2 regions of the Brevibacterium sp. FME37 genome follow, and region 1 is predicted to be linked to the other one. Evidence: predicted binding sites of a transcription regulator. Region 1 holds the regulator's gene; the other holds the start of a gene.
What was found. Region 1 encodes HrcA, which represses chaperone genes, less so after heat shock. Its sites were predicted from a motif close to TTNGCACTCGNNNNNNNCGAGTGCNAA; they were not measured.
Positions count from the first base shown of each region.

Region 2: a site for HrcA is predicted at 2,458-2,484, ahead of groL (chaperonin GroEL). Genes of this name have one in related genera too.

Region 1 is NZ_JABUYE010000001.1:192,078-196,858, reverse strand. Features, by position in the region: gene INT29_RS00830 (16S rRNA (uracil(1498)-N(3))-methyltransferase) at 1-335, opposite strand, end outside; gene dnaJ (molecular chaperone DnaJ) at 332-1,450, opposite strand; gene hrcA (heat-inducible transcriptional repressor HrcA) at 1,590-2,660, opposite strand; gene INT29_RS00815 (DUF3097 domain-containing protein) at 2,802-3,665, shown strand; gene INT29_RS00810 (DUF4870 domain-containing protein) at 3,773-4,534, shown strand; gene hemW (radical SAM family heme chaperone HemW) at 4,667-4,781, opposite strand, start outside.
Region 2 is NZ_JABUYE010000004.1:291,821-296,601, reverse strand. Features, by position in the region: gene INT29_RS07395 (DUF1707 domain-containing protein) at 1-131, shown strand, start outside; gene INT29_RS07390 (hypothetical protein) at 187-570, opposite strand; gene groL (chaperonin GroEL) at 664-2,301, opposite strand; gene INT29_RS07380 (cold-shock protein) at 2,904-3,107, opposite strand; gene INT29_RS07375 (LytR C-terminal domain-containing protein) at 3,484-4,104, opposite strand; gene INT29_RS07370 (DUF3263 domain-containing protein) at 4,107-4,373, opposite strand; gene INT29_RS07365 (aldehyde dehydrogenase family protein) at 4,734-4,781, opposite strand, start outside.

The DNA.
Region 1 (4,781 bases):
GCCCAGGGAACCACCTCGTCGACGCCGATCTCTGTGGCGGTTTCGATCGCCTGCAGGTCACGGTCGCCCTTGGCCAGAGCCTGCACGAGAACCAACCGTGGCTGGTCTGCTCTCGTGTGCGTGACCGATGCGACGTGAAGTCCGAGTTCGTTCGTCGAGGCGTTCGAAACGGTTCCGCGCACACGGGTGCCGGATCCGTCGACGACTTCGAGTTCGTCCCCCGGTCCGAGTCGGCGGACTCGGACCGCGTGCCCGGCCACGTCCTCACCGAAAGTGAGCACCTGGCCGGTGACCGCCTCGGCGGACTGGGGCGAGAAGAAGACGGGAAGACTCACCGACCGGCGAACTTCTCACGCATGCGGGAGAACACGCCACGGTTCTGGGTGGTGATCTGGGCGCGTGGGGTCTCTTCCTCACGCAGCGTTGCCAACTGCGCAAGCAGGTCCTTCTGCGCGTCGTCGAGCTTGTCCGGCGTCATCACGTCGACCGTGATGAGCAGGTCGCCTCGGGTCTCCGAGCGCAGTCGGGTGGCGCCGAGGCCGGGCAATTTGACGACGGTGCCCGACTGGATGCCGGCCTCGATGGAAAGGTCCTGCGTGCCGTCGAAGGTGTCGAAGGGGATCGAGGCACCGAGTGCGGCTGCCGTCATCGGCACGGAGACGGAGGCGCGCAGGTTGTCACCGTCGCGCTGGAAGACTTCGTGGCGGGCCACCATGACCTCGACGAAGAGGTCGCCGGCAGGTCCGCCGCCGGGGCCCACTTCGCCCTGGGATGAGAGCTGGATGCGTGTGCCGTCGGAGACTCCGGCGGGGATTCGGATCTTCATGGTCCGCTGTTTGCGGACGCGTCCGTCACCCTGGCAGTTGAGGCAGGGGCTGGGAATGACGGTGCCGTAGCCGTGGCAGGAGTTGCACGTCTGGTTGGTCACCATCTGGCCCAGCAGGGTCCGGGTCATGCGCTGGACGCTGCCGGCTCCGTGGCACAGGGTGCAGGTCTCAACGGATGTGCCCTGCTGTGTTCCGGCACCTGAACAGGTGTCGCAGACGACTGCCGTGGTGACATCGAGATCGATGTTTCCGCCGAACGCGGCGGTTTCGAGATCGATGTTGACTCCGACGAGTGCGTCCTTGCCACGCTGTGTGCGCGGCATCGGGCCACCGGCCGAGCCGGCTCCCCCGCCGAAAAAGGTCTCGAAGATATCGCCGAAGCCGCCGAAGCCGCCACCGCCGGCAGGGAAGCCCTGTCCGTTCTCGCCGCCTCCCATGTCGTAGTTACGGCGCTTCTCCGAATCGGAGAGGACGTCGTAGGCGAGGGAAATGGCTTTGAATTCGTCCTCGTGTCCGGGGTTCACATCGGGGTGATATTTCCGAGCGAGCTTTCGGTACGACGATTTGATTTCAGCCGCCGAAGCGTCTTTGGACACTCCGAGTGTTTCATAGTGATCGGCCACAGAAACTTCTCTCTCCCTGGTGGTGTGCGTTGTTCGCGTTCTCGTGCCTGTTCGCGCGGTGGTGTTGGTGCGCGCTGTGCTGTGTGGTCCTATTGTGCTGTGTGGTCATGGTGTGCTGTGTGCGCTCGTGCCGGTGCATCTAGCCCTGATCGAGGACAGAGGAGACGTATTTCGCTACGGCCCGCACAGCTGTGATCGTCGTGGGGTAGTCCATCCGGGTCGGCCCGAGCACAGCCAATCGAGCGGAGGACCCCGCGTCATGACCATATTCGGCAGCCACGAGAGATGTCGAGCTGAATGACTCGTGAGTATTCTCACGACCGATCCGAACGCTGATCTCCTCTTGATCCTCGGCCATCGATGTCAGCAGCTTGAGCAGTACAACCTGTTCTTCGAAAGCTTCGAGGATCGGTGCCATCTTCTCACCGAACTCCCTCCCGGAGCGAGCCAGATTCGCTGTGCCCGCCATGATGATGCGTTCTTCGCGTGTGGCCATGATGAGATCGGTGACCGCGGACCGGACCTGTGCCAGCGCTGCGGCGACGTCCGCGCCTGGTTGGCTGGTCGCCACGACAGGCTCTGTCACAGCGGGGTCCATGCCCTGCACCGAAGCCCTGGATGTACTCGTGCTCATCACTTGCGATAACTTCTGGCCGGAGAATTCGGTGTTGACCTCATCGCGGATTCCCCGCAGCACCTCGTCATCCACGCTGCCGGGAGTGATCACAATCTTCTGTTCGACCTGACCGGCGTCGGTGATGAGGACGACGAGGATGCGGTTGGGGCCCAGCCCTACGACCTCAATGTGTTTGATCGTGGCGCGGGAGACGCTCGGGTACTGGATCAGTGCCACCTGATGGGTCAGGCCTGAGAGCACACGCACCGTGCGGTCGAGCATGTCATCGAGGTCCCCGTCGCCGTCGATGAGCTGGAAGATCGCACGTCGCTCAGCATGCGTCAGCGGTTTGAAGTCGTCGATGCGGTCGACGAACATGCGGTAGCCGAGATCGGTCGGAATCCGCCCTGCCGAAGTGTGGGGCTGCGCAATGTAGCCCTCTTGCTCTAGATGGGCCATGTCGTTGCGGATCGTGGCCGGAGAGACGCCGAGCGTGTGGCGCTGCACGATGGCCTTCGATCCGACGGGTTCGTTGGTGGCGACGAAGTCTTCGACGATCGCACGCAGAACCTGTGCTCGCCTGCTGTCGTTCATTCGTCTCCTTCCTTCGCTCGGCACCGTTTTTGGCACTCATCTGTCTTGAGTGCCAATTCTACGCCTCTTATATTCCGAATTCACTTTCGGCTCCATCTCAGCGGGTCACCACCCATCCCATCGAGTCCTTGATTAGGGTGGTTGTCCGTGAATACCTTTGATCGCTACGGGCCCGATGTGCTGGCCGGCTCCTCGCCCTCCTCACACCGACCCAAGAAGTCCACCCCCGTCGAACTGGGTCTCGGCATGGTTCTCGAAGACGCGATGAGCGGATATGTCGGTGCCGTCGTCGGCGCCGAGAAGACCACCGCCGGAGTCGTCGTCAATCTCGAGGACCGGGCAGGAAAGGTCCGCGCATTCCCCTTGGGGCCTGGCTTCCTTCTCGAAGGCAAACCCGTCGACCTCAGACTGCCGGCCAAGAAGAAATCGGCTCCCGGTCGCACAGCCTCGGGGTCGCGCGCGGTCGGCAATGCTCGGGCCCGAGTGGCTCGCGGATCTCGCATCTGGGTCGAAGGCAAACACGATGCCGAGCTCGTCGAGAAGATCTGGGGCGACGATCTGCGCATCGAAGGTGTCGTCGTCGAACCGCTGGGCGGCCTGGACGATGTCGCCGACAAGCTCGCGGCGTTCGGTCCCGACAAGGACCACCGCGTCGGGGTCCTGGCCGACCATCTCGTGTCCGGCACCAAAGAATCCAAGATCGCCGAGGCGGTGCGCGCCGATCCGCGCTATCGCGACGTCGTCCACATCATCGGTCATCCTTATGTCGACATCTGGCAGGCCGTCAAGCCTCATGTCGTGGGCATCAGGGAATGGCCAGTCGTGCCTCGGGGCGAGGACTGGAAGACAGGGATCCTGCGGCGTATCGGTTGGCCTCACGCCGACCACAGGGACGTGGCCCGGGGCTGGGTGCGTATCTTGGGCAAGGTCAGCACCATCGCCGACGTCGAACCCACGCTCTCAGGTCGAGTCGAAGAACTCATCGACTTCGTCACCGTCGGTTGAGGCCCAGGTCGATTGTGATCGATCTGGTACACGATTCGGGCTTTCCCCAGTTCGGCGACATGGCGTTTCCGATAGTGTGAATGACCAGAAGCTCTGAAAGGACCCGCATGTCTTATAACCTGCAGCAGCCGAACAACGGCTCTGACCAGTCGCGTCCCATGCCACCGAATTATTCTCAGGCCTCTGGACCCCACCAGCCCTACAGCCAGCAGAACCAAAGCTACGGTTCGCAGCAGCCAAACCCGGCTCAGCAGAACTATGGTTCCCAGCAGGGCCAGCCCCCACAGCCCGGCTACGGTTTCCAACAGCCTTATGGTCAGAGCCAGCCCGCTCAGCCCGGCTACGGTTCCCAGCAGGCCTACGGCCAGGGTCAGCAGCAGTACACGCAGCAGCCCTATGGGCAGCAGGCCTACGGCAACGGTCCTGCGCAGCCGGTCGGCAATCCGGCCATGTTCGACTCGCGGATGCTGCCGGGGAATGCCTATGGTCCCGGCTCCGAAATGTTCTGGCAGGCCAGCGAGAGCGAAAGAACCACGGTGCTGTGGACTCATATCGGGTCCATCTTCGTCGGTTTCCTGCCTCTCATCATGTTCCTGGTGAAGAAGGACGAATCGCCCTATGTACGCGAACATTCGCGGCAGGGACTCAACGCGATGATCACGAACTGCATCGCCACGTTCGCTGCTGTCATCGTGTTCTTGGTCTTGGGTTTCCTCCTCGCCTTGGTCACCTTCGGCCTGGGCATCTTCATTTATTTCTTGGCGTTCATCGTCCCGATCTTCTACACGGTGCTCTACATCATCGCTGCGGTTGCAGGGAGCAAGGGCGAGGGCTATAAGTTCCCGCTCGTGTTCAACTTCGTGAAGTGATCACGCCAATCAGATGATCTGATCGTGTTATCTGCACGCAGAAGTCGCTGTCATCGCATTTGATGACAGCGGCTTCTCTGCGTTCGACTCAGTTCACAGAGTCGAGCGGTTCAGTTAGTGGGACCCAGCGGTTCAGTTCACGTAATCCGTGAGGATGCGGACCATGTAATCAGCCATCAGCCGGCCCTGCAGCGTGGGTGCAAAGCGGCCTTCGCCTACAGCGTCACCATCGAGCAGTCCCTGTTTG
Region 2 (4,781 bases), on a different contig from region 1:
CATTCGGCAACGGATTGCAGCCTCCGCACCCATTGGCTCCCCCATTTTCACCGGGGCATGAGTCGACGCGCGATGAAATGCGCAGGCGTCGGGATGAACGCCGACGTCGACGCAGAAACCCCTGGGACTGACAGAACCGAATCGCTTCGGTCGTAACCATTCGCGAGGAACGAACCGTCAGAGCCGTCAGAGCCGGAAGGTCCGAATCTGAGCGAATTCCTCTGCCTTGTTGTTTCGGAACCAGAACGTATCCGAGAAGTAGCCGATGTCCTCCCCATCACTCGAATACTCCCACTGCCCCCAGGCAGCACCAGCCTTGCCGTGAGTGATGGCCGCCTCCAGATGACCGGCCACTGGGTTCGAGGCGCAGAGACCCAGCAGTGCTGCGACGACCTCGTCACGGCCGGTGCTGGTCTCGACTCCCCCGCTGCCGACGATCTGGAGTACGCAGTCCTCGGCGACCACCTCGGCGAGGGCCGACTCATCGCCTATGAACAGGTTCTCTTCGAACCGGGCCACGAACATGTTCTTGGGACTGTTCGCGCAGGACTCTGTGCCGGTGAATGTCATGGCACTCAGGCTACGGGAAGGACGCTGGACATAAAAGAACCGTGCCGGCACCCTTTCGGGCACCGGCACGGCTCTTCGAGCGAAAAGGGCTGATCAGAAGCCCATGCCGCCCATTCCGTCCATACCGGCAGCAGCTGCGTCAGCACCTGGTGCAGCCTTCTCAGGCTTGTCGGCGACAACCGACTCGGTGGTCAGGAACAGACCGGCGATCGAGGCGGCGTTCTGCAGGGCAGAGCGGGTCACCTTGACCGGGTCGTTGATGCCAGCGGCCAACAGGTCCTCGTACTCACCGGTTGCGGCGTTGAGGCCGAATCCGGCTTCGAGGTTGGCGACCTTATCGGCAACCACACCGGCTTCGAGGCCGGCGTTGGTGGCGATCTGCTTCAGCGGAGCTTCGATGGCAACCTTGACGATGTTGGCACCGGTTGCTTCGTCACCCTCGAGTGAGAGGTTGGCGAAGGCGGTCTTGCCCGCCTGGATGAGCGAGACGCCGCCACCGGCGACGATTCCCTCTTCTACAGCAGCCTTGGCGTTGCGCACTGCATCTTCGATGCGGTGCTTGGTTTCCTTGAGCTCGACCTCGGTCGCAGCACCGGCCTTGATGACTGCAACACCGCCGGCCAGTTTGGCCAGACGTTCCTGCAGCTTCTCACGGTCGTAGTCCGAATCCGAGTTCTCGATCTCGGCACGGATCTGTGCGACCCGGCCTGCAATCTCCTCGGCGTCTCCGGCACCTTCGACGATGGTGGTCTCGTCCTTGGTGATGACGACCTTGCGGGCGGTGCCCAGCAGTTCGGTTGTCACGTTGTCGAGCTTGAGCCCGACTTCCTCGGACACGACCTGACCTCCGGTGAGGATGGCGATGTCGGCCAGCTGAGCCTTGCGGCGGTCTCCGAAGCCAGGAGCCTTGACGGCCACGGACTTGAAGGTGCCACGGATCTTGTTCAGCACGAGAACCGCGAGAGCTTCGCCCTCAACGTCTTCGGCGATGATGAACAGCGGCTTGTTGGACTGCTGAACCTTCTCGAGGACGGGCAGCAGATCCTTCACGTTCGAGATCTTGGAGTTGACGATGAGGATGTAAGGATCCTCAAGGACAGCTTCCTGGCGATCAGTGTCGGTCACGAAGTAACCGGAGATGTAGCCCTTGTCGAAGCGCATACCCTCGGTCAGTTCGAGCTCGAGTCCGAATGTGTTGGACTCCTCGACGGTGACGACGCCTTCCTTGCCGACCTTGTCGATGGCCTCGGCGATCAGTTCACCGATAGCAGGATCTCCAGCGGAGATACCGGCGGTAGCGGCGATCTGTTCCTTGGTCTCGATGTCGATGGCGTTCTCGAGCAGGACACCGGTGACGGCTTCAACAGCCTTCTCGATGCCACGCTTGAGGCTGAGCGGATCAGCACCGGCTGCCACGTTGCGCAGGCCTTCGCGAACGAGAGCCTGAGCCAGAACGGTAGCGGTGGTGGTGCCGTCGCCTGCAACGTCGTCAGTCTTCTTGGCGACTTCCTTGACGAGCTCAGCGCCGATCTTCTCGTAGGGATCCTCGAGTTCGATCTCCTTGGCAATGGAGACACCATCGTTTGTGATGGTGGGTGCGCCCCACTGCTTTTCGAGCACGACATTGCGGCCGCGTGGTCCAAGGGTTACCTTGACCGCGTCAGCAAGCTGGTTGAGACCCGCTTCGAGTCCCCGACGAGCTTCTTCGTCGAATGCAATCATCTTTGCCATAGTGGCTTAGATCCTCCCTGATGGAGTGGAGTGGGAATCCAGCGCAGTCGTCAACGCCCGCGACGGCAGAGAGTATGCCCGCATGTTCCATTCCACATATGGACAACGCTCTCGAGACGACTGATGAGAAACCCATGGTTTTCACCACTACTAGATTTAGCACTCTCCCCATGCGAGTGCAAATATTGAGGGACTCGCCGAGGTGGCTCACCGCCCCCGATCCCTGTACCGGCGCGGTTTCGGCTCAGCGCGAAACCGCCGGGGCGTGTGGTGGGCGTCCGTGAAGTGGTCGTCCGCAGAGGAGCGGTCGTCCGCAGAGGCGCCTTCTGTTTGCGCCTTCGTCCGCTGGCAATTGCACACTCTGAGTCGGATTGAGTTGGTTGCAAACCAACTCAATCCGACTCAGACGGTAGAGACAATGCTCGCCGTTGCCCCGAGCTCTCGGCATCAACCCGGGCGCTGACTCATACGGGCCTCAATCGGCCCCAGACAACTGAAAAGCGCCAAGCAGTTGCCTGCTTGACGCTTTCCCCACTCGGAGGGATTCGGGCCTTGGCCGTGATCCCGCCGAAGCGGATCAAAAGACTTTACGTACGTGAGTCTCAGAGGAGGGTGACGGATTCCGCCTGAGGACCCTTTTGTCCTTCTCCAACTTCGAACTCAACCTGCTGGCCCTCTTCGAGAGCGCGGTAGCCGTCCATCTGGATTGCGCTCCAGTGAACGAACACGTCCTGGTTGTTACCTTCCAGGGTGATGAATCCATAGCCCTTTTCGGCGTTGAACCATTTGACGGTACCTTGTGCCATTACTTCTCCATACAGTGCAGTGTCATTGACATTCCGTCACCCCATTGCGACCGGTCTGGCCGCGCTGCGGACAACGGAAGCTAGTAAAACTCAACCGACCCCGCGATTTCTCTCATTGACCTCTAGAGAATGATCTCGGTGAAGTACGAATAGAACACAAGGGCAGTGCTTGCCTAGCTGATGCAACTCTACCCCAGGGGCGGACAGGTCCCCCGAGCACTCAACACTGTTATCGATTCGTTATACAGCTGCCGTGGAAGAGTTCACTTCCGCGCGAATCCGCGCTTCGACGGCCGGCGCGAAGCCGTGCGAAAAGCGCTCGGCTATCAAGGAGAGCTGATTCCGGCCCCACCACTTCAGCTGTTGCCTGACCGCATCAGTTGTTGTCGGTGACACCGGCTGTGCCGGATTCTTCGCCGTCCTCGTCCGAGCCGCCTTCGCCCGAACCGCTCTTGCTGGGTTCGGGCCCGCGCTCAGCGATGTCCGAGCAGATGACGACGGTGATGTCAGCATCGAAGTCCGTCGACGCTTCCGTGGCCTCGATGCCGAGCGCATCGGCGACCATCTTCGCCTGAGCCTTGTTCGCTTCGTCCGAATAGTAGACCGTGGACACGTTCAAACCGGTCGAGTAGTTGCCGACCTGGCCAATGCCCCACCCCTTCTCCTCCACTGCCTCGGAGAACTTCTTCGCGACTCCGGAGACTCCGGAACCGTTGAGGACATCGACCTTCAATGAGGAATCGGCGACGCTGACTTCGCTCTCGCTTGGCGATGGACTCGCCGAGGCGGTCTTATCGGATCCGGATTCGCCGACGTTTGACTCGGGGTCCTTCATCGACGAAGTGATGATGTTGATGGCCGCAACGACCAGCAGAACGGCAACAAGGGCGAGGATGATGACCAGTGCGATAGCACCGACATTCGACTGCGCTGAGGAGTCCAGTCGATGGGCTCCGCTGCGCCGGCCTGTTTCGATCTCGTCGAATTCGTCAGTCATGTCTACCTCGAGACGCGGGCTTGTGCACGCTCACTCTGGCGCGTGGTGCGGATGCGACGCAAGCGTTTGACCAGCATCGGGTCACTGGCAAGGGCGGCAGGGTTGTCGAGCAGGGAATTGAGGATCTGGAAGTAGCTGGTGGCAGACATGTCGAACCGTTCGCGAATCGCATGGTCCTTGGCTCCACCGTATTTCCACCACCGCCGCTCGAACTCCAAAACGGACACCTCGAGCTCGCTCAGTTCGGGGGTGCCTGGGTTCTGCGGCATAGGGGTTGTGCTCCTTCGAAAAGAATCGTTGCCTCTATATTATCGCCCGGAGGACAGGACTGAAATTCCCGGCGCGCCGTCTTGCCTCTTCCGACAAGGCTCCTCGCTTCTAACAACACGACACAAAGCCACTGCCGGTGTTGTCGATCGTGGCTCCGGCCGACGGCACCGATCCGCGGCCCAACTGGCAACTCCGATCCGTGGCCCAACTGGCAACTCCGACCCCCGACTCCGGCAGGAAACCAGTTGACCCACTCTGCTGAAGGTGGCTCTCCCCCAATGGGTGAGCCACCCATCGCAGAGTGGGTCAGCTGTGCCGACTGGCGGTCCTCAGCGGACCACCTGTCAAATCTGATCTGATCAGCGGATGCGGATGTTGACCTGCTTGATCTGGGTAAAGCCTTCGAG